2 linked regions of the Panacibacter ginsenosidivorans genome follow. The protein of the gene in region 1 binds, or shares a complex with, the protein of each later gene. Links are inferred from orthologs where the notes say so. Each region holds a gene or a part of one and is shown on either strand. Other genes may lie near its edges.

Region 1 (16,538 bases):
CAGGTCATGATGGGCGAAAATGAGCATCTTGCGGATGCCATCTTTTATTTTATAGCCATTGGCTTGTTTTGTAAAAAACATCTCAAGCCTTTCAGGAGATAAGTTCTTTATATTTCTTTCATTATAAACGCCTTTAGCTGCAAATTGAAGCGCATCGCTGTCAATATCTGTAGCAAATATTTTTACAGTGTTGTCTTTTTGCGTAGCTGTTAATTCTTCCTGTACAAGCATGGCAAGGGAATAGGCTTCTTCACCTGTAGCGCAGCCGGCTACCCAGATTTTTATTTCTTCTCCATTTGATTTGTCTTTAATGATTCCGGGGATCACTTTTGTTTTCAGGATCTCAAAAGCATCAGGATCCCTGAAAAAAGAAGTAACACTTATTAAAAAATCTTTGGCAAGTATTTGTAACTCTGCTTTATTGGTCTTTAATAGGCCAAAATAGCTTTCCATATTGCGATAGTTAAGAAGAGAAGCTCTTCTCCTGATCCTTCTAAAGATAGTAGTAGTTTTGTAATCAGAAAAGTCAACAGGTAACTGCTCTTTAATAAGATCTGTTATATTGCCCATTATTTTTTCTTCCTCTTCATTACTAAATTCTTCATCGGGCAATTTCGTTTTTTCTGCTACATATTGCTCTATTATATTGGGCATTTGTTCAGGCTCAACAACATAGTCAGCATTACCACTAGCAATAGCACTAATCGGCATTTCATTAAATTCTGCTGTTTTAGGATCACTCACTATCACCATGCCACCTCCATTTTTTATAGCTTCAATACCTTCTGTACCGTCAGACCCGGTACCCGAAAGAATAATACCGATGGCTTTATTGCCCCTCTCGTTTGCAAGAGAGTTAAAAAAAGTATTGATTGTACGATTGGGTATGCCTTTTACTTTATCGGTCAGCAATAAACGGCCATCATCAATCGTCATGATATTTGTACTTGGAATAAGGTAAATATTATTGGACTCTACAAACATGTTGTTTTGCGCTTCAACAACTTTCAGCTTTGTGTGTTTGGCAAGCAATGCGGCCATCATACTTTTATAATCTGCTGATAAGTGCTGGATAACAATGTATGAAACACCGTCCAAGGGAGTATGGTCGAAAAAAGAATTGATCTCCTGCAGCCCGCCTGCAGAGGCGCCGATGGCTATTATATATTGTTCATTTTTCATTATGGGAAGTTCAAGATATGTTCAAAAAAATCGGTTTCAGAACAGGTTTAACTTGCATTAATCTTTAGCCAGGCTCGTGAATTATTAAATATAAGATGACGAATAGGGAAATATGCTGATTAAAATCATCTTTTAGGTTAATAGGTATAAGACTTCGTCGCGTTGCACTCTTGTACTTTCTGTATGATTGAGCTGAAGTTTATATGTGTCAAGGCGGAAGTTTATAAAAGTTATTAACTAGTTATCTAATGCAGAGTTTTTTATTGCTGGCCGTTAACAGCGGTCTTATTATTTGCGAAAGCCATAGCATTTTTAAATATTTTTAAAATAACCTCCGGATAGATTGGTTTGGTAATATAATCAAATGCTCCATGTTCTTTCAATTCCATTTCAATATTGGAATTAAGGTAACCTGTCATTATGATCACAATTGTATCCGGGCTTATTTCTTTTACCTTAATTAATATATCAAGACCGTTTGAATCTCCGAGGTTATAGTCACACAAAACAATATCGAAGTGTTTTCGGGTGAAAAGCTGAATACCTTCTTTAGCAGTATATGCAGCATCTGCACAGAACCCAATTTTTAGAAGGACCCTGGTTAATAACTTACAGGTATCCGTATCATCATCTATTATTAAAACTTGCCGCCCCATAAATTATATGTGTTGAATTATTTAAAGGTAGTTCTTATTTCAGGCTTGCTTGTAATAAATATTCTTAGCATATAATGCCTGTTAATAAAGAAAATTGGAATGATAAATATGCCCAAATTTTTTTCTGATGAAGTAATCAGAAGTATTGGCAAGTATTTCCTAAACAGAATATTAGGTGCATTAATTATATAAATGAAAATATTTTTGGAGTTTATAAAATGTAATTTATAAACCGGGGGGAACTAATTCCACATAGTACACTTAATACTTTGCTTCTTTCCAGTTTTCAGGCATAAAATACTTATGGAACAATACTTGTTTTAATTATTGTAAAACAAGCTATTTATGAAAAAAATTATTATTACTGCATGTTCACTGCTTATTATGTCTGCAGCATTTACACAAACACAAAAAGGAAATGTATTGGTTGGTGCAGACCTTGCAGGTTTTGGTTTGAATTTCCAGGAAGGTAATACACAATTCAGTTTAAACCTGAACCCCAAAGCAGGATGGTTTATTAAAGACAATATGCTTTTAGGTGCTGAAGTAAATTTTGGTCTCAACACACAAAAGGGAGCTACTGCAACTAATTATGGCGTGGGTGCTTTTGCAAGAAAATATTTTGGCGCTGAAGCAACTAACCTTGCACGAACCACCAAATGGTTTGTAGAAGCAAATGCAGGTATCAATGGTACCAATCTTTCAGGAGATAATGTAGAAAAAACAAGCACTAACGGACTTGGTGTGGGAATTGGTCCCGGCCTCTCCTATTTTCTTAATCAGAATATTGCACTGGAAGCATTAGTAAAATATAACCTTACTGTAGGTTTTGGAAGTTCAACTACTAATAACAACATAGGTTTTGGCTTAGGGTTTCAGATCTATCTGCCAGGCAAACAGGTAAAGCAATTGGCTAAAGATCCCATGAAATAAAAAATATTCCTGCAGCATCAAATGATGCGCAGTGTTTATACAGTACAAGAGTGCGACGCAACAGAAGCTGAAGATTTAACAGAAAGCCGGTTACAAAAAATTCCTACTTAAAATCTACACCGGCAGCGTTTTTGCTTTCAGTTTAGATGCATACTTTCAATTGCTTCGCACTTATTTTTATCTTTTGAAATCAAACAACGTGGCAGTGAACTCGCCACGTTCTCTTTTTTTAAACAAAGCAGCAAAGTCTCCTTTATACCGTAAAGTTTTTGGCACAAGCAACTCTCCCACTCTTGTCATTTCAACCTGCATGTTAACATCAAAATCGTAAACACCAACTTTATAACTGAGTGCATAATTACGTGCAAGCACTTCAAATGTTTTATAATCGAACCATGTTGTCATTTCATCCATCACAATATCATCCCTGCCGAACATACCCAGATCTTCTTTTGGTTTTATGGTAAACACATAAGCAAAGCTGCCTTTATAATCAATGAAGTCAAGTTTGTAATCATACAGCTTGTGTGCATCATCATCGTAGAGATCCAGTTTGTTACCAATGAATGGAATGCCTGGAATTTTCTTACCCGGATCGAAGAACAACATCTTTAATTGTTCTTTATGTTTTTCCATTCCTGATTTATTTCTAAGATCAAACTCATGGCCTGTAACAATATTTGTTTCACCGCATACTTTTCCTTTGGTAAGAAAAATTGATGCGTACATTTCTGCAGTAGTATAATTGTAATTGCCTTTCTTATCAAAATAATCACCGGTTGTTTGCTGGTTAATGATCTCCATGGTGCGGCAACTATCTTCTCTATGTTGCGTTGTTTTGCTGTCCCAGCTTGCTTTTACGCTACCACCTTTGTTAAGCATGCGTATATCGTTGTAAGAACTGAATTCGATAATGTGCAGGTTGCGGAATGCCTTATAAAAAGTAGTATCGTTCTTAATGCGCTGTAAGATATTTTTATAATCAAGATTATTTTTTACAACAGCTTCGGGCAAAGTAATCTGCTGGTTATCCCATATAACTGTAGTATCCTGTGCGTAGGTGTAAGTAAAAAAGGTTAGCGATATTAAAAGAGCGATGCAATATTTCATTTAGGAAAAACCATTTTATAATCCACTTTTATCTTGCCTTTGGAAATGTCATTTAATTTACCCTGCAGCATTTTTTTCTTTAATGGTTTCAGGTAATCAATAAATAATTTACCTTCTATATGGTCATACTCATGTTGTATAATACGGGCTGTAATGCCATTGAATGTTTCTGTGTGCGGCTGAAAATTTTCATCAAGATATTCAATAGTCACTTCTTCAGGGCGCAAAATATCTTCGCGTATTTTAGGAATGCTTAGACAACCTTCATTATAACTCCAGTCATCACCGCCAAAATCTGCAATATGTGCATTAATGAAAACTTTCTTTACACCTGGCTCATCAGGGTATTGACCTTTATCATCTTCTTCCTGGTGCTCAAAGATCTGAGCACTGTCCATTACAAAAAGGCGGATATTCCTATTAACCTGCGGTGCCGCCAAACCCACACCATTACTGGCATACATGGTTTCCCACATATCAGCTATCAATTTATCAAGTTGAGGATATTCCGGTTCTATATCCAACGCTTTCTTTCTTAAAACATCTGCTCCGTATGCAACAATGGGTAAAATCATAAAACCTTCTAAATTAAAAATTGCCGCAAATATAATTCTTAGCTTGTTAATGGTTGAACAAAAAGCACATTATACATGGCGGTTCAGGTATTCCTGCAGCATAATAGTGGCGGCAATTTCGTCTACATTCTTTTTATTTTGGCGGTCTTTTTTCTTCATTCCCATCTCGTGCATGGCCTGTACCGCCAATTTTGAAGTGTAACGTTCATCCACTGTTTGCACAGTCATAGTGGGGAATTCTTTATGTAGTTTTTTGATGAATGCCTGTACTAATGGCGTGGCATGCGTATCGCTTTCATCCCAGTTCTTGGGTTCACCTATAAGTATTAATTCCACAATTTCATCCTGGAAATATTTTTTAAGAAAAGGCATCAGGTCTTTTGTATCAACAGCAGTAAGGCCGCTTGCAATGATCTGTAATGGATCAGTTACAGCGAGGCCTGTTCTTTTTGCACCATAATCAATTGAAAGTATTCTTGCCATAAATTTTTATAAAAATATTTTTTTGAGCCCGGCTTATGAATATACATTTAACATCGTTGCGTCGCACTCTTGTACACTTTATTCCTTACGCAACTTTTATAAAAGCAACAGATCAGCAATTACTAGTACACCAAATACCACACTGGCAATACCATTTGCCGTCATGAAAGCAATATTTACACGACTAAGATCATTGGGTTTTACAATAGAATGCTGGTAAATGAGCATGCCGACAAATACTATTATTCCTGCCCAATACAACCAGCTAAAACCACCATATACGCCAGCAGCAATAACACATGCAGCGCTTAATACATGCAATAATTTTGAAACACGCAATGCTTTTGATTTACCAAGCATAGCAGGAATAGAATAGAGTTGTTGAGATTGATCAAACTCAATATCCTGCAAAGCATAAATGATATCAAAGCCACTAACCCAGCATATTACAGCTAATGAAAACAAGATTGGCAAAACATCAAACCTGCCGGTAACAGCAAGATAAGCGCCTATTGGTGCTAATGATAAACCGAGACCTAACACTAAATGACAAAGTGGTGTAAAACGTTTTGTATAACTATAGAACAATACAACAAATAATGCAACAGGTGATAAATAAAAACAGATTTTATTTATAAAAAAAGTAGCGGTAATAAACAACACGCAATTCAATATCACAAACCTTAGTGCACTGTTGGCAGAGATAATACCTTTTGGAATTTCACGAATAGCAGTACGTGGATTCTTTGCATCAAAACTTCTGTCTAAATAACGGTTGAAAGCCATAGCTGCACTGCGTGCTGTTATCATACAGATAAGAATTAAAATAAGTCTCCAGATTGCCCAATCAAAAGGAATTATACTTAAGGGTTTTATAGCATAATCAATATATCGCATTGGAATTTGAGAATATGGTAATGCAATAAAAAATCCAATCATTGCAAAAGGCAATGCAAAAATGGTATGACTAAATTTTACTAAACTCAAATAATTCTTTACTGTACTCATCAATAATTCTATTTTAAAAATTCCAGTCTTTGTTCGGACAATTTATACAATACAATCCCTGCAGCTACAGAAATATTCAGTGAATGTTTCATACCCAACTGTGGTATTTCTATACAACCATCACAAAGTTTTATAACGTCACTATTCACACCTTCCACTTCATTACCAAATACAACAGCCAGTTTCTCTTCTTGTTCAGCAGTAAATTTTTCTAATGAAATACTTCCTTCTGCCTGTTCAATAGCAAAAACTTTATACCCTCTTTCTTTTAACTGCCGGACCGCTTCCATTGTAGTTGAGAAATGAATCCAATCAACCGTTTCTGTTGCACCCAATGCTGTTTTATGAATATCCCTGTGTGGTGGTTGTGCTGTATAACCGCATAAACAAATGCCCTCCAGTAAAAATGCATCTGCTGTTCTGAACACACTTCCTACATTATGCATACTGCGAATATTATCTAATACTGCAATGATCGTATTTTTCTTCGCCGCCTTAAATTCTTCTACTGATTTACGGCTCAGTTCATCCATGCTCAGTTTACGCATTATAGAAGCCCCCATCCCCTAAAGGGGTGTTTAAAACCGCAAAGATAGTTGTGAGTTTTTAAATCAGCGTTGGGTTTGAATATGCTTCATATAGAATAAAGCGTACAAGAGTGCGACGCAACGGCAGCTTAATTATTAATTTTACGCCGGGCTAATAAAAATTGTCAGCTATGATTTATTGGAAATGCAAGCCATTCCGTGATCTTACTGTATTTGAACTCTATGCTATTTTACGTTTACGCAGCGAGATTTTTGTGGTAGAGCAAAATTGTGTGTTTCTTGATATGGATAATAAAGACCAGCATTGCTATCATCTATGCGGATGGGATGGGGATGTGCCGGCGGCTTATGTAAGATTAGTTCCGCCCGGGATTTCTTATACAGAACCTTCCATTGGCAGGGTAGTTACAAATGCTGGTTACCGTAAAAGCGGTACCGGCCGTGTACTTATGCAAAAGGCCATCGAACACTGCGGATTGCTTTTTGGTAAGACAAGAATAAAAATTGGTGCACAGTTATACCTGAAGAAATTCTATGAATCATTGGGCTTTGTTCAATGCAGCGATATTTACCTGGAAGATGATATTGAACATATTGAAATGATTTTTGAGCCTGTTGAATAATTTATACGAGAATTAATACGTTTATAGAGCACAACCAATTAAAACATACTATTTTGCACGTATGCACGGACTGTGTAAAAAAATACTAACTGCTATTAGTTTCCTTTTGCTTACGTCAGCCTATACCTTTTCTCAAAAAACGTATGATTTGGATGGGTTAAGAGACTTAACCAATTACTGGGAAATTGATGTTTCTGTAGGAGCCAACCAATTCCTGGGAGATTTAGGTGGTAATAAAGGCATTGGCCGCGACGGCCTTAAGGATTATATGTTTGATGTAAACAGGATATTGGCAGGGGCATCCTGTACGTACAATATCAACAATTATTCGGCAGTAAATCTGGGTATTAATTTTGCCATGATTACCGGTGCAGACAGCCTTATAAATAATACCGGCGACATGGAGCGTTGGCGTTACTGGCGCAATCTTAGTTTTAAATCGAATGTAATAGAAGCTACCGGAACTTATACCTGGTATCCTATTATGCACCTTTACCATAACAGGATGGAGCTTTTCAGATTCAACCCATATATAAGTGCAGGTCTTGGTGTGATGCATTTCAATCCTAAAGCTAATTTGGATGGTCATTGGTATGCTTTACAACCACTCAGACTCGAAGGCGAAGGGTTTCAGGAGTATCCAGACAGAAAGCCGTATGCACGTACCGTTTTATTCATTCCGATCAATGTTGGTGTAAAATATTATTTTAATAACCGCTTTGGCTTATCTGCAGGCTGGATGATACGTAAGACCTTTACGGATTATATGGATGATATCAGCACTACTTATATAGATCCTACCTTATTCGATAAATATTTCACGCCTGAAAAAGCTGCAGTTGCAAAACAATTATACGCCAGATCCAGAAAACCGGAGAAGGTTAGACCAGATATTCTTAAAGCTGATAATACAGATAAAGACAGCTACACCACTTTTTATCTCAGGCTTAGTATCAGGCTCGATAAGAAATTATACATCTACTATCCCAAATTATAATTCCTTTTATTTTTTTTAGCCCGCCTGCACACAAAATATGGAGCTTTTGTTGCGTCGCACTCTTGTACTTTAGTAAATATATGGAGCTGTGTTTGGAATGAAATTTATTTCAATTCTAATTTCAAAAATCTCGCCGTATGACTTTCTTTATTATTGATCATTTCTTCCGGTGTGCCTTCAAATAAAATTCTGCCACCCCCATCGCCACCTTCAGGACCAAGATCTATAATATGATCGGCTACTTTTATCACGTCAAGATTGTGTTCAATTACTAGCACAGTATTACCACGATCGACAAGTTTATTCAATACATCAAGCAAATGCTGTATATCCTGGAAATGTAATCCTGTAGTGGGTTCATCAAGAATATAAAATGTTTTACCGGTATCTTTTTTCGCAAGCTCTGTTGCAAGCTTTACACGTTGCGCCTCGCCACCACTCAATGTTACAGCAGATTGACCAAGCGTTATATAACCAAGCCCAACATCCTGTAACACTTTTATTTTACGATAGAGATAATGTACGGGCTGAAAAAATTCACAGGCTTCATCGACCGTCATGTTCAGTACATCGCTGATAGATTTTCCTTTATAACGGATCTCTAAGGTTTCGCGGTTATAACGTTTGCCATTGCATTTTTCGCAGTGCACATATACGTCTGGTAAGAAATTCATTTCAATCACACGCATGCCACTGCCTTCACAAACTTCGCATCTGCCACTTTTTACATTAAATGAAAAACGGCCAGCATTATAACCTCGGATCTTTGCTTCAGGAACAGATGCATATAAAGTTCTTATCTCCGTAAAGAACCCACAATAAGTAGCGGGATTACTGCGTGGTGTTCGACCAATAGGACTCTGGTCTATTTCAATTACTTTATCAAGATGTTCCAAACCTTTTACACTTTTATACTCCATAACAGCATAACGTGAATTATAAGCATGCTTGGCCAGCAATGGATAAAGCGTTTCATTGATCAATGTTGATTTACCACTCCCACTGACTCCCGTAACCACGATGAATTTAGCTAATGGAAATTTCACAGAAACATCTTTAAGATTATTACCCTTTGCGCCTTTTAGTTCAAGTGTTTTGCCATTGCCTTTTCTTCTTTCTTTAGGCACTGCAATACTTTTCTTACCACTTAAATATTGTGATGTTTCTGAATTCGATTGCATCACTTCTTTCGGTGTTCCTGCTGCAACGATCTCACCGCCATGTTTACCGGCTTTAGGACCAATATCCACAAGATAATCTGATGCCATCATGATGTCCTTATCATGCTCAACAACTAATACACTGTTACCAATATCGCGAAGATTTTGTAATGCTGTTATCAAACGATGATTATCTCTTTGATGCAATCCAATAGAAGGTTCATCAAGAATATAAGTAATGCCCTGCAATTGTGATCCTATTTGGGTTGCAAGTCTTATGCGCTGACTTTCGCCGCCACTCAATGTTCTTGATGGACGATTAACAGAAAGATAAGTCAACCCAACATCTAATAAGAATTGTAACCGCTCTCTTATTTCTTTAAGAACATCTTTTGCAATGGTGTTCTGTTTATTGCTCAACCTTTTTTCGATTCCATTGAACCAGATCATCAGTTTATCAAGATTCATTTCACTCAACTCAGAAATATTCTTTTCATCTATTTTAAACCACAAACTTTCTTTCTTTAGTCTTGCGCCGTTACAAGTTGGACAATTTTTCAATATCATGTATTTCTGCACCCACTCTCTCAGCACCTCTGTACTGTAAGAAGAAGAGAACCACCTTTTAAGCATAGGGATAATGCCTTCATAACTTCCTGTATATTCATGTGGAACAGTTTCGTCATCCGTGTCTACTTCTAATGAAGCATTAATATTTTTATCGCCAAACAAAAGCAGGTCTAATTGTTCTTTTGGTAAGTCTCTTATTGGTACATCTAATCTTATCTTATACTTTTTTGCAAATGCCACCACCTGTTGAAATACACTTGCATCTCTCTCTTCTCCCAAAGGCACAATACCACCTTCTCTTACCGTTTTAGATTGATCTGGTAAAACTTCATTCATATCTATGGTAAATACGCTTCCCAGGCCTTTGCAGGTTGGACAGGCACCATAGGGAGAGTTAAATGAGAACGCGTTAGGTGATGGCTCCTCATAACTAATGCCTGTATCGAGGCACATTAGTTGTTTTGAATATTGCACCACATTATCATCCTCATTCACCAGCAAAAACATCAGGTCTTTTCCCATTTTTAAAGTCTGCTGTACACTCTGACTGATGCGTACTTTAAATTCCTGTTCAACTTTCAAGCGGTCGATTACAACTTCAATATCATGAATCTTATAACGGTCAACCTGCATACGGGCTGTAATATCTTTCACTTCACCATCCACACGCACTTTTACAAAACCTTTCTTTCGAATGTCTTCAAACAATTCACGGTAATGACCTTTGCGACCACGCACCAACGGGGCAAGTAATGTTATTTTTTTGCCTTTGAATTTCTGAAAAATATTTTCTACAATTTCCTCTTCACTAAACTTCACCATTTTCTTTCCGGTGTTGTAGCTATATGCTTCTCCTATTCTTGCATATAACAAACGCAAAAAATCATACACTTCTGTAACTGTGCCAACAGTGGACCGGGGATTTTTATTAGTGGTTTTTTGCTCAATAGAAATCACCGGAGATAAACCTGTTATCTTATCTACATCCGGCCTTTCCATATCTCCAATGAATTGTCTTGCATACGCACTAAAGCTTTCCATGTAGCGACGCTGCCCTTCATTGAAAATGGTATCAAAAGCCAACGAAGATTTTCCGCTGCCGCTAACACCTGTAAAAACAACCAGCTTATTTTTGGGAATAGTGATGTCAATGTTTTTCAGGTTATGTTCTCTTGCGCCAATCACTTCAATCACTTCTTCATGCCGCACACCAATTGTTGCAGCTGTTTCAACTTTCTTTTTCGCCATAATAGTTTGCTAAACGTCAAAATTAGCTAACTGGTTCTTAAAGACAAGGCTAATTTTTTGAACCTGGGCACAATGCTACTATTAAGCAACCGTTGCGTCGCACTCTTTTACTCCTGTGCTTGCTTCAACAAAAAAAGGCACCACCATTATTTAGCAGTGCTTGTTTTGACATAAAAATCTATCCCTTGATTTTTATTCCTTTAAAAATCTCAATAGAATACTATTGTCTTTTTGCTTTATTGTTACATAATATAAGCCCGGTTTTAGTTTCCCAACATTTACAGAATAACTTCCTGAACCTGATGAACGGCTTTGAAAAATAATTCTTCCATAAGATGATGAAACTGAAATCATATTTTTAACGGAAGGATCAAGACCTTCAATTTGCAGCACATCCCGTACAGGGTTTGGATATATTTTCACACCGGATGTTACAGAATAAGAGGCATTGACGTTTGTTGAACTGCTATCAGTTGTTTGAGCTAATAATTTATTGGATAAAATACAACAAATAAAAAGAAAGCAGAGCAGGAAACTCTTCTTCATAAGGGTACGTTTTTAAAAGTTTAAAGTACTTAGGCGGATTAAATTCAAGCTTTGTAAAATTAAAACTGAATTTTTATAATGGAATTTAAAAAATGCTATAATTCTTTTGCGTCTTTAAAACCTTATTAAGTAAATCGATCCTTATTTAAAAGTTCACTAAGTTGTTACGCATATATTTAAGTGTTGATTTAGTGATGAGCATATAGTTCACATCAGATCATTAAAGTGTTGCAGATGAAGTGTGCGACGCAAGGAATGATGCTACAAGTTATATTGCCGGTAACAAAAAAATATAAACTCCTTTTATGTTTTCTCTATTTGGTAAAAAAGACAAAATGCCTGCAATAAAGATTGCAGATCATGTTTGGGTGTCATCTAACGCAAAGATGAATGCATGCATAGATTTAGTAAAAGCAAAAACAGATGTAATCTTTATATGCTGGTTTGAAGAAACGCTACAGCAACTGCAATCTTTTTTCGGGCAGCATGCTATAAATGCTGAAGTAATTATGTACCGGCAGGCATCAAAAGTATATATACATGAAAGGAAGATAATTTTTGCAGAACATTACCCACTTTCCCTGAAAGAGCAACAATTGTTTTTATCATTGGGATTGCAGGAAGCAATTGTTTACAGTGCACTTGATGAACCACTCTTTAAATATTTTGGTGGAGAAAATATAACTGTGTTGCTGACGAATTTAGGCATGCAGGAAAATGAATCTCTCGAGCATCCTATGATAGGTCGTGCACTTAAAAATGCACAGAAGAAAATAGCAAAAGAGATTATAGCGGAACAAGCAGCAAGATCACAGCAGGATTGGTTTAGAAGCAATCTTGCTCATTGATATTTTTTATAGTCCATTTCAAACAATAAAGCCATCGTGAGGAATCACGATGGCCCTGTTTAAAGATCAAGCTTAAAGTTAATATTTCACAAATTTTGTATTATAGATAATACTGCCTTCTTTAGTGATGACGGTTACAAAATAGCTGCCTGCGGTGAGCCTGCTTACATCGATCTTAGTGTTTGCTGCGCCTTTTTGCTGCATGATGGTTCTGCCGTATACATCCGCTATTTTGATGACAGATTGTTCCGGCATTTTTGTGGTTGCTATATTTATGATCGTGTGCGCCGGATTTGGATACACCTTCATGCCGCTTTTGCTTTGTTGTGCAATAAGCGATGATGCATCTTTACTGCTTGGGCCTGTGCCCTGAACGGCTCTTAAGGTGTAGCAGGTTGATGCATTGTATTCATTTGCATTGGCACCGGCTACTTTAATATAATGTGTGCCTTTGGCGACTGTGATTGTGATGCTTTCATTTGCTGTGCCGGTATTTATGGAACTGCCGGTGAACTTCTGATTGACATTATAAGTATAGATATTATAATCTGCAGGCAGATTGGTAAGTGTTACCGTTATAGGACCTGGTGCAGGGATAGTAAGTTTGTAATAATCCACATCGCCTGATGCATTGATGGTTCCATACACATCTGTACTGAATGGTATATCCACTGCTGTAGCAAAATTATTATTATTTGCAGTAGTATCGAATTTGCCGGGGCAGGTTGCACTTGTGGTAAATGAAGTAGTATTATAAGCACTGCTACCTGATGCGCATACAGCTTTTACACGCCATTCATAATTTGTCTCGCTTAGTAAACCGCTGACATTTACTGAAGTGGCTGTGGTACCTGAGGCTACATTAATCCAGTTTTGTGTATTGGTGGCACGGTATCCTGCTGTATAACCAAGTGCTCCGCTTACTGCAGTCCAATTGAAGGTGGCTGATGAAGCTGTAATATTGGTGGTAGTTAATGTTACCGGCACACCGCAACCTACTGCTATTAATGTGGTAAATTGTGCAGTAGTGTAATTGCTGGTATTGCCATATATACAGTTTGTTCTCACCCTCCAGTCGTAGGTGGTATTAGCATTTAAGCTGCTTAAGTTAACGGAAGTAGCCGTGGTGCCTGTTGCAGCATTGACCCAGTTGATTGATGCCGCATCTTTATAATCTATATCATAGCTTGCTGCTCCTGTTACGGCACTCCAGCTAATAGTCGCTGTTGATGAACTAATGGCTGATGATACAAGGCCTGATGGGTCATTACATACCGGTGTGGCGGTGGTGAACTGTGAGGTTGAATAAGCACTACTACCTGATGCGCAATTCGTTTTCACTCTCCAGTCATAAACTGTGCTATAATTTAAACTGCTTAAGTCTACAGAGATAGCTGTAGTGCCTGTTGCCGCATTGATCCAGCTACTTGATGCTGCATCTTTATAATCCACATCATAACTTGTTGCACCGGTTGCTGAACTCCAACTAATTGATGCTGATGAAGTGGTAATTGAAGACGCTGCAAGTCCTGACGGTGCTGTACTACACAATGTTGTAAACTGTGCACTGGTATATGTGGTGCTACCTGAAGAACAATTTGCTCTTATCCTGTAATCATATCCTGAACCTGTAGTTAATCCACTTAGGTTTACAGATGTTGATGTTGTTGCTGTTGCTGCATTTGTCCAGGTGCCTGTTGATGTTAATTTGTAATCGAAATCATAGCTTACCGCTCCAGAAGATGCAGACCAGCTTATAGTTGCTGAAGTATTGGTAATGGATGATGCTGATAAGCCTGTTGGAGCAATATCACATAAAGTTGTAAACTGCGCGCCAGTGTAGGAAGTACTACCTGCAGCACAGTTAGCTCTTACCCTGTAATCATAAACTGAACCTGCTGTTAAGCTATTTAGGTTTACAGATGTTGATGTTGTTGCTGTTGCTGCATTTGTCCAGATACCTGTTGATGTTAATTTGTAATCCACATCATAGCTTACTGCACCTGTAGATGCAGACCAGCTAATGGTTGCTGAATTATTTGTTACAGACGATGCAGATAAACCTGATGGTGCAACATTACACAATGTTGTAAATTGTTCGCTTGTATAAGATGTACTGCCTGATGCACAGTTTGCTCTCACCCTGTAATCATATACTGTACCTGTTGATAATCCACTCAGGGTTACTGAAGTTGATGTTGTGGCTGTTGCTGCATTTGTCCAGGTACCTGAAGAAGCTAACTTGTAATCCACAGTATAAGAAGAAGCGCCTGCAGAAGCTGTCCAACTGAGTATAGCACCTGAATTGGTAATGGAGGATGCAGACAGGCCTGATGGCGCAGCGCTACATAATGTTGTAAAATTTGTTCCGGATATATAAGCCGTGCTGCCAGATGAGCAATTAGCTCTTACTCTGAAATTATAAACAGAACTTGATACCAGGTTGGCTATGTCCACTGTTGTAGCAGTAGTTGCGTTTGCAGCCCTAGTCCAAATACTTGCTGAGCTTAATTTGTAATCAACTTTATAAGATGCTGCACCAGCTACGGCTGTCCAGCTAAGGGTTGCAGTTGAATTGGTAATATTTGATGATGTAAGGCCAGTTGGTGTAGCACTACACAAACTGGTAAACTGTGCGGTTGCATAATCTCCATTATTTAATGGACAATTTGTTTTTACTCTAAAGTCGTAAAGAGTTCCTTGCATTAACCCTGTAATATTTACGCTTGTTGAAGTAGTGGCTGTTGCTGCATTTGTCCATGCACCGGAGGGGGATATTCTGTAATCTACATCATATGATGTAGCTCCGGTTACGGCTGTCCATCCGAGTGTAGCACTGCTATTAGTGATGGATGATGCTTTCAGCCCTATAGCTGTTCCACAGGAACCTACATAGAAATTCACATTTGATATATCGTAAAAGATATTTCCTATTGCTTCTATTTTAATACGACAAGCGCCACTTGTTACATTTGGTACAGTAATCGCTTCAGTGCCGTCATTGGGTGTACTGGCGGCAAGAACATATGGGAATGTTTGCCCTCCATCTGTTGACATAGATATTTTCACATTGGCTGCAAGTGTGTTTGTACTGTTAACACTCCAGGTGATTGTTTGTGTTGTTCCGGCACCTACACTAACTGCTGTGTTGGGAGAGGTAACTGCAAAGGGTCCGGTAGTGCCGGAAACAGTTACAACCACATCATCACTGACATTAGCACTGCCGCCACTATGATTATCTCTTACTGTAAATCTAAAGTTCAATGTTCTTGATACAGATGGCAATACTTCCCATTTACCTGTATTATTACTGTCTAGTACAACCTGAAGTCTTGGAAATGATCTGGATGTATTGGTGACAGGTAAGAAAGACCTGAAGGCAGGCCCCTTCGTAGTAGTTGATGTTGGGTAGGTATTAGAATTTGTACTTGTGCCATATGCATCCATTTGTTCCCAGCAATAAGTTGGCACATCTGCTGCATCTGCATCTGTTGATGTTCCTGTTAAAATAAATGGTGTTGATTTTGGTACAGTATAATCTGATCCGGCATTGGCAGTAGGTAAATTATTGATTAAAGAACTGGTTGTACCACAAGTGTTACCCGAACCAGTTTGAATATAATCGGTTATCTGCTGAATACTAATTGCATGATAGTATGGATCACTGTGCGCCTGAAGATCTGTAGCACCCGTAATACCAGCATATCCCATAATTGTAGAAGCACTTCCAGGTTCTACCTGTGCTATTGTGCCTTCTATGCTATGCGTAAAAGTATGATTGCCACCTAACTGATGTCCCAATTCATGCGTCCAGTAATCTATGATAAGATAGTCGCCCTGATATTCTCCGTACATGTTCCATCCCCGACCTTTGCCGATAGAGCCTGAAGGTGTTTTGCAAACACAACCAATACAGCCTGCGTTGCCATTATTTTTTTCAGTATTATAATTAAGCATGTGGCCAATATCATAATTCGCATCACCTATTACACTTGTACAAGTGTTTTGGGTTTCAGTATTCCAGGTTGTTGTGGTAAAACTTGGTGTCCAT
Region 2 (17,050 bases), 2.6 Mb from region 1 along the record:
TATGATGCATATAGGTCTAAAACGTTTTACAAAACTTGATCCTTTTGATACAAAATCGGCAAGAAGGCGTATTGCCGATAAAATGATTGAAGAAAAAAAATATTGCTTCTAAAATTTTCATATAAAATTATTTAGTGGCATAAGTATTGCCATAGTCTTGTCGGGTTGCATCTGATTAAATAACGCCTGCTTTCTTTTTACATACCGTTTATCATAATGAAATATTTTATAACATATAGCGTTTAAACCTATGACTTCTTCTTTCGTCAGTAGCAACTAAAAACAATTCTATGGATAAATCCGCAACCGTACTAACACACCACGCCTTAAAAGGAGGTGAGTGGCTTATTAAAGAAAGTGATTCTGCTGAAACCTTTATTCCTGAACAATTTAACGAAGAGCAGAAAATGGTGATGGATATGTGTCACCAGTTCATGGAAACTGAAATAATTCCCAACCATGCAAAAATTGAAAAAGATCCGCTTTATAATTTAACCCTTCTGGCAAAAGCCGGCGAACAAGGTTTGTTGGGCGTTAGTGTACCGGCAATATACGGTGGGCTTGAAAAAGATTTTGTTACTGGCAGTATCGTAATGGAAGGCCTGGGCCGTGGTTATTCATTTTCTGTTTCATATTTGGCTCATACAGGAATTGGCACTATGCCGATTTTATATTTTGGTACAGAAGCGCAAAGACTAAAATATATACCTAAACTGGCAACCGGCGAATGGATCGGAGCTTATGGACTTACAGAACCGGGAAGTGGCAGTGATGCCTTAGGTGCTAAAACAACGGCCATCCTGAGCGATGATGGTAAACATTATATTCTTAACGGGCAGAAGTGCTGGATAAGCAATGGCGGCTTTGCAAATGTATATACGGTATTTGCAAAAGTGGATGGAGATAAATTTACTGCATTTATTGTTGAGCGAGGTTTTGAAGGCTTTACGCAGGGTACAGAAGAACAAAAAATGGGAATCAAAGGTTCGTCAACTGTACAACTTTACTTTCAGGATTGCAAAGTACCGGTAGAAAATGTGTTGGGAGAAATCGGACGTGGACATATAATAGCGTTCAACATTTTAAATATTGGCCGTTATAAACTTTGCGCAGCAACAGTAGGCGCCAGTAAATCTGTTGTAGAATTATCACTCCAGTACGCCATGAACAGAGAGCAGTTTAAACAACCCATTTCAAATTTCGGTGCCATTAAACATAAACTTGCTGAAATGGCCATCCGTACATGGGTTGGCGAAAGCGCTACCTATCGGGTAGGTAGTATGATAAGTGAGCGTGATATAGAATTACTGCAATCAGGCGAACCATTTAATACTGCCTTTTTAGGTGCCGCAGAAGAATACGCAATAGAATGCGCCATGTTAAAAGTATTTGGCAGCGAGCTTTTGGATTATTGTGTAGACGAGGGGGTACAAATACATGGCGGCAATGGATTTAGTGACGAATATGAAATAAGTAAAGCCTACAGGGACAGCCGCGTCAACCGCATTTATGAAGGTACCAACGAGATTAACCGTTTATTGACTGTTGATATGATGCTTAAACGTGCCATGAAAGGAAAGCTTGATCTAATGGGGCCGGCAATGGCTGTAAGCAAAGAATTAATGAGCATTCCTACATTAGAAGAAAATGATGCACCTTTTGCAAAAGAAAGAAAGTATATATCCAACTTTAAAAAAGCCATCCTTATGGTGGCTGGTGCTGCCGTACAAAAGCTGATGATGAATCTTGATAAAGAACAGGAAGTGCTGATGAATATTGCAGATATGTGCATCAATACTTTTATGGCGGAAAGTGCATTGCTACGTGTACTAAAGTTAACAGAACTGTATGGTGCCAATGCAGTATTGGTTCAAAAAGATATGATGAACACTTACCTGTATGATGCAGCCGATAGTATTAATAAAGCTGGCAAAGATGCATTAAATGCCTTTGCAGATGGCGATGAATTGCGTATGATGCAAATTGGCCTGAGACGTTTTACCAAAACAGAACCATTTAACACCAAAGCGTCGCGCCGCCGCATTGCAGATAGGATGATAGAGGAAGGCTGTTATTGTTTCTAACATTTCCACATAAAATCTAAGCGCCGAAAAAAATTTTCGGCGCTTTTTGTTTATATGAGTTTCAGACTTACGGAATGCTATTAAGCTTTAGTTGTGTCACTCACTTGTGCGGCTTTGCCTACACTCAGCCAGATGCACTGAAATGTTTTTCCTTGTAGCTATAAAAACGGAACGATGAAGTGCTTGCGACGCAACAGAAGATGCTATAAGCACTACAGTTGGTATTAAAATTATTCTGCGTTTATTCTTTGGATTATCGCTTCTTTCTCAGGTTGTGAAAGTGTTGCATTTGTATGCTCATGAAGATGAGCTGCACGCTGCGTTATAATTTTATTTTGCCTGTAAAAAAGCTTGCATAAAGAGCAAATGCCCAAATGCAACAATAGCTGTATGCGTTGTTTAACCGTGAGTTTTCTTTCTTCTTTTAAAGAAATAAAATTAGTGGCCTCCTTACATGTTATCATCCATTTCATACGCACAACATCTATTTTGTAAACCAGTTTTTTTCAAGGCATGCTCTTAATTGCAGCTTTGCCCGGTGTATCAGTACCCAATAGTTAGACGATGTTAAATTTAACACCTTACATATTTCTTCACTGTCGAGCCCCTCAAGATATTTCATAGTGAACACCGTATCCTGAATTTGTTTTAGTTTATTCTTGCAGTTGCTGAGCACTTCATAGAATTCTTTCTTTGTAACAAGGCTGTCGCTGTCATCCCACTCTTTTGGGTGCATTGATTGTTTCCAATGCGCTGCTTCGTCAAAGTAAGGATCATCATCGGCCATTCCCGGCAAACTATCCGTTAAGCGTGTGGAAGCTTTTCGAAAATGATCAATAATCTTATTTTTTAAAATGGCGTACAACCAATTTTTTTCCGATATCTCTCCTTTAAAATTATCATAATTGCGCCATGCCGCCAGGAAGGTATCCTGCACCAGGTCTTTTGCGATTTCGCTGTCGTTTACACGCGGTAGTGCATACCGGTAGAGCATATCACTGTAATCATTTACCCATTTTGTAGCATCTAATTGTGCAGACATAAATCAAAAGTAAGGAAATGAAGAGCCTTTAATTTTATTTGATGACAAACATTTGTCAACGGCTTTACAAATACAAAAGGCTTTCACTTTGTTTTAATAGTTGCAGGTATTTGATGGAAAGCTTGTTCGAGTAACGCAAAAAGTTCAGGATGCTTTTGTTGCAGCAGATCGGGTCGTTCAAAAAAATATTCTGCCGCTACAGCAAAAAATTCTGTTTTACTGGTAGCCCCATAAATATTAATATCAGATTTTCCTTCTCTGATTTCTGTAATGGAATCGTTCATCAGGTTTAGCCACGGGATAGTATATTGTTTTTGTAAAAGTTGCTCAGGAATACCATCTGTTTCTCCATCTGCTTTGTCCAACAAATGCACAAATTCATGAATGCCAGTATTGTTTTTATCGGTCTCATTTTTGAATCCCAATCGCAGCGCAGGTTTGGAGAGTATCATCATTTGCTGCATAGCGCCAGTACCAACCATGCCTAAAGTATTTCGGTCTTTATCTGTAGTAGAAAACTGATCTGCAGTAAAAGTATCCTCGTAAAGTAAAACATTGCGCAGGTTGTAATAACGCCATTCATTAAAACCAAAAATTGGAATTACGGCGCTGCTTGCTACCAGTAATTTGTCAAGGTCATCTATTGTTGTATTTACACCACTTATGGTTATGTATGAAAAAATAGCTTTTATTTTTTCTTCAAAGCGGATTTTACCTGCATCATCAAGTGAACGATAGAAAGCAACATTATCTTCAAGTAACTGGCGATAGTTCTCAGGAAACACCGCTTTGTTTTCTTTTGTCTTCTTTTTTCCAAAGAGGATCCAAAACAAAATAGCACCGCAGATTACGAAAATGATAAGGCCGTTCATTTAACTAAGTTAGTATTAGAAAAAGATACAGCTAAGTTTTATGAAAAAATGAGTTGAATGCATCAAACTAGTTCAATCATTTCAAATGAGAACTTCTGTGACGCAGGAATTTCTTTAAATAGGGTAATGATTGGTCAATCAGCTTCCCAACAAATTATAAAAGCATTTGCAGACAAGAAAGACATCAAAACATTTTCGAATAAACCGCTTGATTCTACATTGAGTTTTGTGAAAGAAAAAGGTGCAGGTTTATTTATTGTTGGTTTGGACAGTCATGTTGGTTTTATTTATTACGATGGAAAAACATGTTGGTTTATACATTCCAAATGGGTAAATCCGAAAGCTGTTGTAAAAGAAATAGCTGAACAATCCGGCATTCTTTACTATTCAAAATATAGAATCGTTGGGAAGATCAGTAATAATAAAACATTATTGGATAAATGGGTTAATTAAGGCATGTTTTCAATTATGCTGCAACATTTGCTCCAGCACAAGAGTGCGACGCAACGAAAGCTTTATTCATGCTGCAAAGCCTGGTTCAAAAAACACCAAAATCTATCAAAAAATCACCGGGAAAATTGTGGGAAAATTGGCCGTTAAGATAGCTGTTAAACAGTTGCTTTTACTTAACTTCGCCCACTTGCAAAAAATGCAGGTATTACACACATATGAGCGAAGAATTAAAGCCTGCCGTATCTCCCCAACAAAATGGCTACGGTGCAGACAGTATACAGGTTTTGGAAGGCCTGGAAGCCGTAAGAAAAAGACCGGCAATGTACATTGGCGATATAGGTGTAAAAGGGTTACATCACCTGGTATACGAAGTTGTAGATAACTCCATTGATGAAGCGCTGGCCGGTTATTGCAAAAACATATTTGTTATTATTCATGAGGATAATTCCATCAGTGTTAGTGATGATGGTCGCGGTATTCCTACAGGTATTCACCAAAAAGAAGGTGTAAGCGCTTTACAGGTTGTAATGACTGTTTTGCATGCTGGTGGTAAATTTGATAAAAATACCTATAAAGTTTCTGGTGGTTTACATGGTGTGGGTGTTAGTTGTGTAAATGCATTGAGCAGTACTTTACATGTAACCGTAAACCGCGAGGGAAAAGTATTTGAACAGGAATACCATACGGGTATACCAGCATATCCTGTTCGTGAAATTGGTGTTACCGAAAAAACTGGTACCACTGTTCACTTCTGGCCGGATATGACCATTTTCCAGACAGGTATTTACAACAGGGAAATACTTGAAGGCCGTCTTCGTGAGCTTGCTTTTCTTAATAAACGTATCAGTATTACTATCACAGATCTTCGTGAAAAGGATGAAGACGGTAATAATTACAGCAAGAATTTTTACAGCGAAGGTGGCATTGTAGAGTTTGTTGAAATGCTGGATACTGCCGCTAAACGTACGCCGCTTATCCCTAAAACATTGTATGTGGAAGCACATGATGAAGCAAGCAATGTAGCAGTAGATGTAGCACTGACTTACAATGACGATTTTAAAGAGCATATTTTCTCTTACGTTAACAACATCAACACCATTGAAGGTGGCACACACGTAACGGGTTTCAGACAGGCGCTTACCAGGGTGTTTAAAACATATGGTGATAAGCAAGGCTTATTTGAAAAAGCAAAAGTGGAAGTAGAAGGTGATGATTTTCGTGAAGGCTTAACCGCTATTATTTCTGTGAAAGTTCCGGAGCCACAATTCGAAGGCCAGACAAAAACAAAACTTGGTAACAGCGAAGTAAGCGGTATTGTGCAAACAACCGTAGCCCGTGCATTGGAAGCATACCTGGAAGAAAATCCAAAAGAGGCTAAAAACATCATCAGTAAAGTTGTTCTTGCTGCGCAGGCACGTGTGGCAGCAAAGAAGGCAAGGGAAATGGTACAGCGTAAGACTGTTCTAAGCGGAAGCGGATTACCTGGTAAACTGGCCGACTGTAGCGAACGTGACCCTGAAAAATGCGAACTATTTTTGGTTGAAGGTGATAGCGCCGGTGGTACAGCAAAATCCGGTCGCGACAGAAGTCACCAGGCCATTCTTCCGTTGCGTGGTAAGATCCTGAACGTAGAGAAAGCCATGGAGCATAAGATCTACGAGAACGAGGAAATACGCAATATGTTTACAGCAATGGGTGTAAGCGTTGGAACGCCGGAAGATCCAAAAGCATTGAATCTTGCTAAACTGCGTTATCATAAGCTTATTATCATGACGGATGCCGATGTAGATGGTTCGCACATTGCAACGCTGATTCTTACGTTCATTTTCCGTTACATGAAAGAACTGGTAGAACAAGGTTACGTGTACATTGCACAGCCACCTTTGTATCTTATTAAGAAAGGTAAAGAGCAGGAGTACGCCTACAATGAAGATCAACGCAGGACACTTATTACCAAGCTTGGCGGTGGTAAAGACGACAGCGTAACTACACAGCGCTACAAAGGTCTTGGCGAAATGAATTCAGAACAGCTTTGGGAAACTACACTTGACCCAACACGCAGAACATTGAAGCAGGTAACCATTGATAATATGATAACTGCAGATGAAATTTTTACAAGGCTGATGGGTGATGAAGTAGCTCCACGCCGCGAATTCATTGAATCGCATGCCAAGTATGCGAGGATTGATGTGTAACTAATTCCGGTTTCTTTTAAAAATATTTGCCATGCAAACTATGCATGGTTTTCTTTTTTATGGGTCCTGCATTTTTCTTGCTATGAGGCTTCTCTTGCGTCGCACACTTGTACTTTTAGTTGATATTTCGGCAGGAAAAAAGAAGTCGTTGGAGTAAAATTTCGTCCTGGCAGGAAACTTGTGAATGTTTTTGTGTGCAATACTTTTTTCTACGTCTGTTGCAGATTATAAAAAAAAAATATAGATTGTGCTGTTTCTAAGGGTAAAAATCTATTAACTAACCAATTAAATACTTAAAAATGGACACTTCGAAAATGATTAAAGCATACTGCCTTAAAACAAAAGAAAAGAATGTTCCTATGCAGGATGCTGTTGTAAGCAAAACTGCAAAAGGCGGTTATATGGCTTCCGGTCATGATGGAAAAGGAAATAAAATGGCGGCCATTCTTAGCGAAGCGAAAGCTTTACAAGCCATTGCTGATGGTGTGGCAAAGAAAGGTTTCTAAGATCTATACAAGATTCAAATAAAAAGCAGCGAAAGTTTTCGCTGCTTTTTATTTATATATGCCTGAGCAATAGTATGCTTTGAAAATATTTTGATCATTAAAGAACAAACTGTACAAGAGTGCGACGCAAGAAATGATTTATAGTAGTAATGCGGCCGGATACAAAAGATTCCCTTTATTTGATCAATCGTAAACAATAAGGATACCTGTATATTTTGCCTTCGCTTGCTTTAATTGTCGCGACAATTCTCCAAACCAATGAAAGCACTCCAATAAGTATAAGAACAGGAATACCTATTAAAATTATAGAAAGAGGAATACAAACCATTACTGCTAAAAAAAGTGTTATCTGGAAATTCAAAGATTCTTTTGCATGATCTGCAACAAATTCTGACTGATCTTTTTTAATAAGATAAATAATTAGCGGTGCAAGAAATGATGCTACAAATGTTAATACGTGTGCAAGCAGGCCCAATGTTTTTTCATCACTGGTAGGCACAATTGCCGGTAAACTATCTGTACCGAGAAAAGAGTTTTGTGACATAGTGCGGGGGATTTTAGAGAAAGATAAAGAAATGAAATGAATTCTGCAAAAGCTTATGCCTCCATTACTTCTTTCTTTCTTATAACTGCATTATGCATTAGCTTGAGAAATCTTTGCATAGCTTCCATGCCTTTTATATCATCCACAACCAACAGGAAATTTTTAGCTACCTGTTTTAACCTTGCTTTGTTGGTACCTGTTTGTAAATATTGCAAAGTGTTTTTAAAGATGTCTGATTCAAAATAAGGAGAATCATTTCTGTTAATAAAATAGCAACGCAGGGTTTCTGATTTCAGGCTCATTTTTTCGAAGCCAAGATCTACAGCGAGCCAGCGGCAACGTACCGTTGTAAAAAGATCTTCGACAGCTTTTGGCATTGGACCAAAACGATCCAGCATCTCTGCATGAAAAGCAACAAGGTCTTCTTCGGTTTCGCAACTATCCAATCTTGTATATAACGATAAGCGTTCTGTAATGCTTTCTACATAATCATCAGGGATAAGAATTTCCAGATCGGTATCGATGGTACAATCACTTACATAATCATCCTGTTTGCTGATCTCTTCTTTAAAAAGATCTTTGAATGAAGTGCGTTTTAATTCACGTATTGCTTCATCAAGAATTTTCTGGTACATTTCAAAACCTATCTCAGCCATAAAACCACTCTGTTCACCACCTAACATATTGCCTGCACCGCGTATATCAAGGTCACGCATAGCGATCTGAAAGCCGCTTCCAAGATCACTAAACTGTTCCAGTGTTTGCAAACGTTTACGGGAATCAGTTGGCAACGTACTCATTGCAGGAGCGAGTAAATAACAAAATGCTTTCTTATTACTACGCCCAACGCGGCCACGCAACTGGTGCAGATCGCTCAATCCAAAATGATGTGCATTGTTTACAATAATGGTATTTACGTTTGGAATGTCCACACCGCTTTCAACGATATTGGTACAAACCAATACATCGTATTTTTTATCAATAAAATCAAGGATTCGTTCTTCCAGTTCATGACCTTCAAGTTGCCCATGAGCATACCCAATGCTAAGATCGGGGCAGAGACTTTGTATCAACCCAGACATTTCGCCCAGGCCCTGTACACGGTTATGTATAAAGAAAACCTGGCCGCCGCGTTCTGTTTCATAATAGATGGCATCTCTTATGAAATCAGGATTGAATACCTGTACTTCTGTTTGTATAGGTTGACGGTTTGGTGGCGGTGTATTAATAATACTGAGATCTCTTGCTCCCATTAAACTGAATTGCAGTGTACGTGGAATTGGCGTTGCCGTTAGCGTTAAGCAATCAACGTTTGTCTTTAACGTTTTCAACTTTTCTTTATGACCTACACCAAACTTTTGCTCTTCATCAATCACCATGATGCCAAGGTCTTTGAATTTTACTTCTTTACCCAACAAACCATGAGTACCTATGATGATATCTATTTTGCCTTCTTCTAATTTCTTTAAAGTCTCTTTTTTCTCCTTTGCAGATTTGAAACGATTTACATAATCAACGGTAACCGGAAAATCTTTCAACCTATCGCTAAAAGTTTTATAATGCTGAAATGCAAGAATGGTGGTTGGTACCAATACAGCAGCTTGTTTGCCATCGACACAACTTTTAAATGCTGCACGAATGGCTACTTCTGTTTTACCAAAACCTACATCGCCACAAACAAGACGATCCATCGGTGATGGACTTTCCATATCTTTTTTTACATCTGCTGTTGCTTTACTTTGATCCGGTGTGTCTTCATATATAAAAGAAGCTTCCAGTTCGGTCTGCATATAATTATCCGGAGAATGTGCAAAGCCTTGTTGCGCTTTTCTTTGTGCATATAGCTTGATGAGATCGAATGCTATTTCCTTTACTTTAGCCTTCGTCTTCTCTTTCAGCCTGTTCCATACATCGCTACCCAGCTTATTTATTTTTGGTATCGTTCCTTCTTTGCCTGTGTATTTTGAGATCTTATGCAGCGAGTTGATATTTACATAAAGTATATCGCTGTCTTTATAAATAATGCGTACGGCTTCCTGTAGCTTGCCATTCACTTCAAGTTTTTGCAAGCCACTGTAAGTACCCACACCATGATCTATATGCGTAACAAAGTCTCCGGGCTGCAGATCACGTAATGTTTTTAAAGTAAGAGCTTTGTTTTTGTTGTATGCCTGTTTTACGCGATACTTATGATAACGTTGAAATATCTGGTGATCTGTATAACAAATAACTTTCAGGTCTTCATCTATAAACCCTTCATGAATAGAAGTTGCGACAGGTACAAATTGTATTTCAGTATTGAGATCATTGAAGATGCTGTTGAGCCTTTCCAGTTGTTTTGCCTGCTCTGCAAAAATGTAAATGCTATATTTTGCAGACTCATGAGCTTTCAGGTCTTTTATCAGCAAATCGAATTGACGGTTAAAGGCAGGTTGAGGTTTGGTAGCAAACTCTATTTCAAATGTTGCAAGTTGTGGCTTAAATCCAAACTCTACAATATGTCTTGACGCAAGTTGCTTTTCAATCACATCGTGCTTTACAAAATCATCCCATTTTATTTCTTTCACAACCTGCGTATCATCGTCTTCATCACTGTTCTGCATGCGATATCCGTCATCAAGCAAAGCGATAAAACCTTCCAGGTCTTCTTCCTGCAAAAAGATCTTCTCTTTTATTACATCCCAATCCTTTAACCACACAATCGTGTTTTCGGGGAGAAATTCGAGTAATGAAACTTTCTCACCACTATCAAACTGTGTTTCAATATTTGGTATAATGCTTACTTGCAAAAGCTTTCGTTCACTAAGCTGTGTTTCCGGATCAAAGATTCGTATGCTGTCCACATCATTACCAAACAATTCTACACGATAAGGCTTTTCATTTCCAAAAGAATAAATATCCAGTATGCCTCCACGCAGTGCAAACTGGCCAGGTTCATACACAAAATCTGTTCGTGTAAAACCATACATTACAAACAACTCCAAAAGACTTTCGAGATTTATGGTGTCGTTTGTTTTTATACTGATAATATTACTGCTAAGTGTTTTTGGCAAAACAACTTTTTCAAACAGTGCTTCCGGGTAAGTAACAATGATCTTCTTATTACCGCCGGCAGCAAGTCTCGTAAGTGTTTCCGTACGTAGCATTACATGCGAAGAGTTGAGCAGTTTAAAATTCTTCCTGTTCTTGAATGATGCCGGAAAATAAAACAGGTCCAACGCACTGGTAAGATTCTCCAGCGTGTTGTGAAAATAAGCCGCATCTTCCGCATCGTTCAAAACAACAAGATGATTTAGTTGCTGCGTATTAGTATGCATGAACACACTGCTTACCACAAATTCTGCACTGCTGCCCTGTAAATTTTTGAGAAAGATTTTTTGGGTATCGGCAAAAAGAAGCCTGTCCGTCAGCTGAAAAAGACGGGGAGATTGTTGATACTGTTCCAGCAACGCACTTAAGTTCATAATCTGCGGCTGCAAAGATAGTTGGTTTTATTTTGTTGAGCCAGCACCAGCAATGCTATTTAACATTGTTGCGTCGCACACTTGTACTGAAGAATAGATGTGAGCTAATAGCGAGTCGTGAGCAATTGCGTTTTGCTCGTAGCTCATGGCTCAAAGCTCGCAGCTTGCTTATTATTCCGAACGTACAAGTGAGTGACACAACCGGCGATGCTACAGGCACTACAGCCAGTACCAAAATCTTAACTTTCGCATTTAGTTGCATAAACAACTTTGTATTACATTTGATAATCAAAATTTATTTTATGCAGGAAGCATATATTGTTGCCGGTTACCGCACCGCAGTAGGTAAAAGCAAGAAAGGTGGTCTGCGTTTTTACAGGCCCGATGATCTTGCGGTGGAAGTGATAAAAGGACTAATGGCATCGGTACCGCAACTGGAAGCAAAACGTGTGGATGATGTAATTGTAGGCAACGCTGTGCCTGAAGCAGAACAGGGATTACAGTTTGGGCGTATCATTGCCGCCAAAGCATTGGGCATAGAAGTGGCAGGTATTACTATCAACCGCTATTGCGCAAGTGGTCTCGAAAGCATTGCTATGGCTACAGCCAAAATCCGTACAGGCATGGCTGATTGCATTATTGCAGGCGGCACAGAAAGCATGAGCCTTGTTCCAACTGCTGGCTGGAAAACAGTTCCTTCTTATGCTATTGCCAAAGACGACCCTGATTATTATTTAAGTATGGGTCTTACTGCAGAAGCTGTAGCAAAAGAATTTAAAGTAAGCAGAGAAGACCAGGATGCATTTGCATTGAACTCGCATAAAAAAGCGATGCATGCTATACAGAATGGTTATTTTAAACCAGGCATATTGCCTGTTAATGTAGAAGAAGTTTACTTAAATGAAAAAGGCAAGAAAGCAACACGCAATTATGTAATAGATACAGATGAAGGCGTACGTGCGGATACAACAATAGATGCATTGGCAAAATTGAAACCCGCATTTGCGTTGGGTGGTTCTGTTACTGCGGGGAACTCATCTCAAACAAGTGATGGGGCTGCTTTTGTAATTGTAATGAGCGAAAGAATGATCAATGAACTTGGTCTTAAACCAATAGGACGTTTGGTGAACAGTGCAGTTGCTGGTGTGCATCCGCGCATAATGGGTATAGGACCGGTTGCTGCAATACCAAAGGTTTTGAAACAGGCCAGTATGAATCTTGCAGATATTGACCTGATAGAATTGAATGAAGCTTTTGCATCACAATCGCTTGCTGTAATACGTGAACTTAATTTAGATCCTGATATAGTAAACATCAACGGTGGGGCTATCGCACTCGGTCATCCCTTGGGTTGCACAGGTTGTAAACTTACCGTGCAATTACTTGGTGATATGAAAAGACTGAACAAAAAATATGGTATGGTTACAGCTTGTGTTGGTGGTGGACAAGGCATTGCAGGCATCATTGAAAATATTGTGTAATTTTTCTACTGCTGAGAAGCAAAGGCATATAGAAAAAAGGTATTAAGGCTTTGGCCTCTCCGTCTCGGCAATTATATTAATTTAAAAGGGTTCCTCCTGGAGTAGAACCCTTTTTTGTTAACTTTATTCAGCATGACTTTTGTCAGTATTTAAACTGTTAGCCTTTTTTAACTTCGTATAGAAATTAAACCACCATGAATACCATACTGGTTCCTACAGACTTTTCGCCTGCTGCAAGAAATGCAGCCATGTATGCTATCAATTTTGCAAAACAGGTAAAATGTAAAAAGATCATTTTCTACAATGCTTACCAGACACCTATTGTAACAGATGCTAATATGGCTATAGTGGATGCTATTGACATAGAAGAAATGAAAAAGGCAAGCGAGGAAAATCTTACTGCTTTTAAGCTAACACTAAAAGCATTTTGTGATAAGAATATGGAGTTAGAAACACTGAGTGAATATGGTGTGTTAACCATGGATATTAATGAAGTGTGCACAAATAATAATATTGACCTGATAGTGATGGGCGTTACCGGCACCGGAAAAATTGCAGAAAATCTTATTGGTAGTTTCGCTATTGATGTTTCAAGAAAAGCCACAGTGCCAGTGATCATTGTACCTCCGGACGCCGGCTATACAGATATAAAAGAAATTATGCTGGCCTGCGATTTTTCACAGGTGGTAGAAACCACACCCGTTGATCCTATAAAAAGAATACTGAATGAAACCAGTGCAAAATTATTTGTGGTAAACATCGACCACAGGCAAAAACACTTTACTGCAGATACCCCCTTTGAAAGTTTAATGCTTGACACTTTATTGCAGGGTTACAATCCGGAATATCATTTTATTGATGATGCAGATTTTGTACAGGCCATCAACAAATTTGCATTGGAAAAAGAAGTTGACCTTATTATTACTATTCCAAAAAAGATGGGCTGGTTCGATGCGCTTTTTCACAAGAGCCATACCAAAGCATTGGCCTTTCATAGCCATGTACCGTTAATGGTAGTGCATTAATCATTTTTTTGGATCCGGCTATAGTACTTTGTGCATCGCCTGTTGCGTTGCATTACGTTCATCTGCAGAATATAAATTTAACAGGCAAAATGCTGTACTGTGTGTTTCCTGAATACAGGATTGCAATTATTCTTCATCGTTCTTTTCTGCATTCATAAAATAACTCACCGCGCCACTCGTACATTTGCGAACCTGATCAATAATTTTATCTGTGCTAGCACCATTAATTTCTACCCAGGGTCTATTTTTCGGATTAAACACATCAGGCAATCCCCTGAAACAAATAGCTGAATGAATACAAACATCGGGTTTCCAAACAACAGTAACTTCTCCGTTGGAATATTTATGTGTTTTTACAGGCATATTATTTTTTATCGGTAAATTAAATGATAAAACTGAAAATAAAAATTGCCGAACAGGCTTGAGTTATAAATATTTTGCTGCCCTTGCCAGGTCTTCCGGTGTATCTATCTCTACACCCATATAATCAACAACAACCATCTTAAGCGGAATGCCATTTTCAAGATAGCGCAGGCATTCAATTTTTTCTGCAGATTCAAGTGGAGTCATGGGCCAGTTGGTAAAATTTATCAATGCCTGTTTACGAAATGCGTACACACCAATATGCTCGTAATAAGTAATGGCCATCTCTTTATTACGGGGATAAGGAATTACAGAACGGCTGAAGAAAATGGCATTGCAATTCTTGTCAACGGCTACTTTCACGTAATTAGGATCTTCTATGTATTGTTGTTCTTTCAACACCTGCATTAAACTTGCTACCTGCACCTTTTTTCCTTCATCAACTTCGAAAACGTGTAAGAGTTTTTTTAGCGGTTCACGTTTTACAAATGGTTCATCACCCTGCACATTCACTACTATATCCACATTCATATCTGCAACAGCTTCCGCAATTCTATCGCTGCCACTTTCGTGCGGTCTTTTACTCATTACCGCTTTGCCACCATGCTGTGTAATTTCATTGAAAATAATATCGCTGTCCGTTGCAACGATCACCTCATCAAACAAACCGGTGGCAATTGTATTATCGTAAGTATGTCTTATCACAGGTTTATTACCCAGCACTTGCATCAGCTTGGCAGGAAATCTGGTAGCCGCATAACGTGCAGGAATCAATGCAACTTTCTTCATAGAAAAACTTTATTGCAAAGATGCGGATTAACACATTTAAAAATCAAGACGATTACTAAGACGTTTTAATTCTATTTCCGCAGACTTAGCAACAAAATTCAGGTTAACCAATAAATACCCGGCATTCTCAAAAGTTTGTTGTGCATTTTTTACGTCAACTATTGTGGCGTTTCTAAGCTCGAATTTTTTCAATACAAGATCAAGCAATTGTTGTGCGAGTGAATAATTTTCTTTTTGCGTTTCCAATTGTTCTAAGGCACTTGCATAAGACTGGTATTTTTTTACAGCATTGGATTCATTGTCCTTAAGTAAAGACTCTTTTTGGATCTTTGCGTTCTTTGTGTCTATCTCAGCCACTCTCTGCTGGCGCTTATATGCAGAGCCATTATAAATTGGGATAGAGAGATTTAATCCGAAGGTTGGGCCGTATGTTTGATTCAGTAATGTAAATCCTGCAGCACTTTGAGAGCGGTTGTAATTAAACCCCGTATTTAAACGCAGCGATGGATAACGTTGTGCAGTGATCTCTTTTTCTACCAGCTGATTGATGTTAATCTGTTGTTCTGCTGCAATAACCTCAGGGCTTGCAGGAAGATTATTCAGTACACTGTCCAGCAAAATATTTTTACCGGTAATAATGGTATCATTTATGGTTATGGTACTGTCGGTTTTCAGATTTAATGAAGTCAGAAAATCTGTTTTTGCCTGGTCAATAATTACCAGTTGTGCCTGCTTACTTAATTGCAAAGTATTCAGGTCAAGCTGCGATTGAAACAGGTCTGCATTATTAGCATAGCCTGCAGACTGTTGTGCTTTTACAATTTCGAGGCGTTGCGACGCAGCATCTATAGAAGCATTCAATGTTTTTAAATAACTCTGCTGGCGTACCACGTCATAATATTGCGTCATCACCAATGCGATCGTATTTTGAATCTGAACATTTAGCAACTGCTCGCTTTGCTGTTGTAATTGTTCAAGCCTTTTTTTAGTAGTTACCACACGCATTCCATTGTACAAAAGAATACTTCCGGTAACACCAGCTGTAAGATTGTTTGCAGCAACACCACTCTTGTTTGTGTTGGTGCCATTACTCAATTTTTGATTGAGGCTGGTGATCTGTTCATTATCATTTGCCGTAGCAGATACTGTTGGATACCCGCCCGCCACACCATAGTTATTTAATATAGTGTTTGCTTCTACATTGTTTTTCGCAAGCTGAATATCAAAACTGTTCTTCAATGCAATATTGATCGCTTCTTCCAGGGTAAGTCTTTGTTGTGCTTTTGCCTGAAAGCTGATCAATAATAATACGACAAGAAATTTTTTCATTACTGTTTATTATACAAATCAATTTTTTGAAGCCAGCTAAAGTCCTTTACTCATCGCCTCTTGTGTCACTCACTTGTGCTTTTGGAACGAGAATCGCCAATCGTAAATGGTCAATAAATTGGTACTGCTATCTGATTCACCATTCACAAGTACAAGTGTGCGACGCAAGAAAAGCTGCATTCTTATTCTAAAGCCGGCTCAAAAATTATTCAGAAACTTCTATTGTTTTTGTTTTATGAATACCGGATATGAATGTGTACACAGCAGGTATTACAAACAAAGTAAGTATCAGTGAAAATATAATACCACCAACAATTACAATACCCAATGGTATGCGACTTGTGGCTGATGCTCCTAAACTTAATGCAATTGGCAATGCACCAAAAGAAGTAGCAAGGCTTGTCATTAAGATGGGGCGCAAACGCTGTGTTGCAGCTTCTACAACTGCCTGCATACGCGACATACCATTCTCTCTTTTTTTGTTGGCAAATTCAACGATCAATATACCATTCTTTGTTACAAGACCGATCAGCATGATCATACCGATCTGTGAAAAGATATTGATCGTTTGATCGAATATATATAAGCTTAACAATGCGCCAGCCAACGCCAATGGCACTGTTAACATGATAGTGAAAGGATCAAGAAAACTTTCGAACTGTGCGGCCAATACAAGATAAATGAGCATTAGTGCAAGCCCAAATGCGAAAGCTGTATTAGAAGAGCTTTCTTCATAATCCCTTGAAGGGCCGCTAAGTGATGTTTGAAAACTTTCGTCTAATAATTTTGACGCAATTGCACGCATTGATTTTACACCATCACCAATTGTTTTACCATCAGCGAGTGATGCAGAAATGGTTGCACTCTTAAAACGGTTGTAATGATATAATGTAGGCGGGCTGC

The links.
Region 2: the proteins of uvrA (region 1) and mfd are in contact, whole or in part, in a crystal structure (PDB 4DFC), measured with the Escherichia coli proteins. The link is inferred for Panacibacter ginsenosidivorans from one-to-one orthologs.

What each region holds. Positions count from the first base shown.
Region 1 is NZ_CP042435.1:321,799-338,336, forward strand. Bases 8,020-11,492 are described here. They hold uvrA (excinuclease ABC subunit UvrA), read right to left. Parts: upstream 11,094-11,492; coding sequence 8,220-11,093; downstream 8,020-8,219. Other genes in these bases: FRZ67_RS01320 (hypothetical protein), read left to right, coding at 8,020-8,115; FRZ67_RS01330 (T9SS type A sorting domain-containing protein), read right to left, coding at 11,286-11,492. Outside these bases: FRZ67_RS01275 (CheR family methyltransferase), read right to left, coding at 1-1,182; FRZ67_RS01280 (response regulator), read right to left, coding at 1,443-1,838; FRZ67_RS01285 (outer membrane beta-barrel protein), read left to right, coding at 2,184-2,771; FRZ67_RS01290 (hypothetical protein), read right to left, coding at 2,949-3,881; def (peptide deformylase), read right to left, coding at 3,878-4,456; Holliday junction resolvase RuvX, read right to left, coding at 4,526-4,939; FRZ67_RS01305 (UbiA-like polyprenyltransferase), read right to left, coding at 5,036-5,947; FRZ67_RS01310 (RNA methyltransferase), read right to left, coding at 5,956-6,510; FRZ67_RS01315 (GNAT family N-acetyltransferase), read left to right, coding at 6,666-7,118; more of FRZ67_RS01320, read left to right, coding at 7,267-8,019; more of FRZ67_RS01330, read right to left, coding at 11,493-11,639; FRZ67_RS01335 (hypothetical protein), read left to right, coding at 11,945-12,487; FRZ67_RS01340 (fibronectin type III domain-containing protein), read right to left, coding at 12,566-16,538. UniProt on the Escherichia coli protein: The UvrABC repair system catalyzes the recognition and processing of DNA lesions. UvrA is an ATPase and a DNA-binding protein. A damage recognition complex composed of 2 UvrA and 2 UvrB subunits scans DNA for abnormalities.
Region 2 is NZ_CP042435.1:2,921,847-2,938,896, forward strand. What follows is about bases 7,550-11,534. They hold mfd (transcription-repair coupling factor), read right to left. Parts: upstream 11,161-11,534; coding sequence 7,750-11,160; downstream 7,550-7,749. Other genes in these bases: FRZ67_RS12360 (DUF4870 domain-containing protein), read right to left, coding at 7,550-7,696; FRZ67_RS12370 (acetyl-CoA C-acyltransferase), read left to right, coding at 11,463-11,534. Outside these bases: FRZ67_RS12320 (acyl-CoA dehydrogenase FadE), read left to right, coding at 1-112; FRZ67_RS12325 (acyl-CoA dehydrogenase FadE), read left to right, coding at 291-2,084; FRZ67_RS24000 (anti-sigma factor family protein), read right to left, coding at 2,315-2,557; FRZ67_RS12335 (sigma-70 family RNA polymerase sigma factor), read right to left, coding at 2,569-3,126; FRZ67_RS12340 (M90 family metallopeptidase), read right to left, coding at 3,210-3,998; FRZ67_RS12345 (hypothetical protein), read left to right, coding at 4,125-4,451; gyrB (DNA topoisomerase (ATP-hydrolyzing) subunit B), read left to right, coding at 4,667-6,646; FRZ67_RS12355 (hypothetical protein), read left to right, coding at 6,946-7,152; more of FRZ67_RS12360, read right to left, coding at 7,328-7,549; more of FRZ67_RS12370, read left to right, coding at 11,535-12,641; FRZ67_RS12375 (universal stress protein), read left to right, coding at 12,836-13,666; FRZ67_RS12380 ((4Fe-4S)-binding protein), read right to left, coding at 13,793-14,029; kdsB (3-deoxy-manno-octulosonate cytidylyltransferase), read right to left, coding at 14,093-14,818; FRZ67_RS12390 (TolC family protein), read right to left, coding at 14,855-16,147; FRZ67_RS12395 (efflux RND transporter permease subunit), read right to left, coding at 16,353-17,050. UniProt on the Escherichia coli protein: Couples transcription and DNA repair by recognizing RNA polymerase (RNAP) stalled at DNA lesions. Mediates ATP-dependent release of RNAP and its truncated transcript from the DNA, and recruitment of nucleotide excision repair machinery to the damaged site.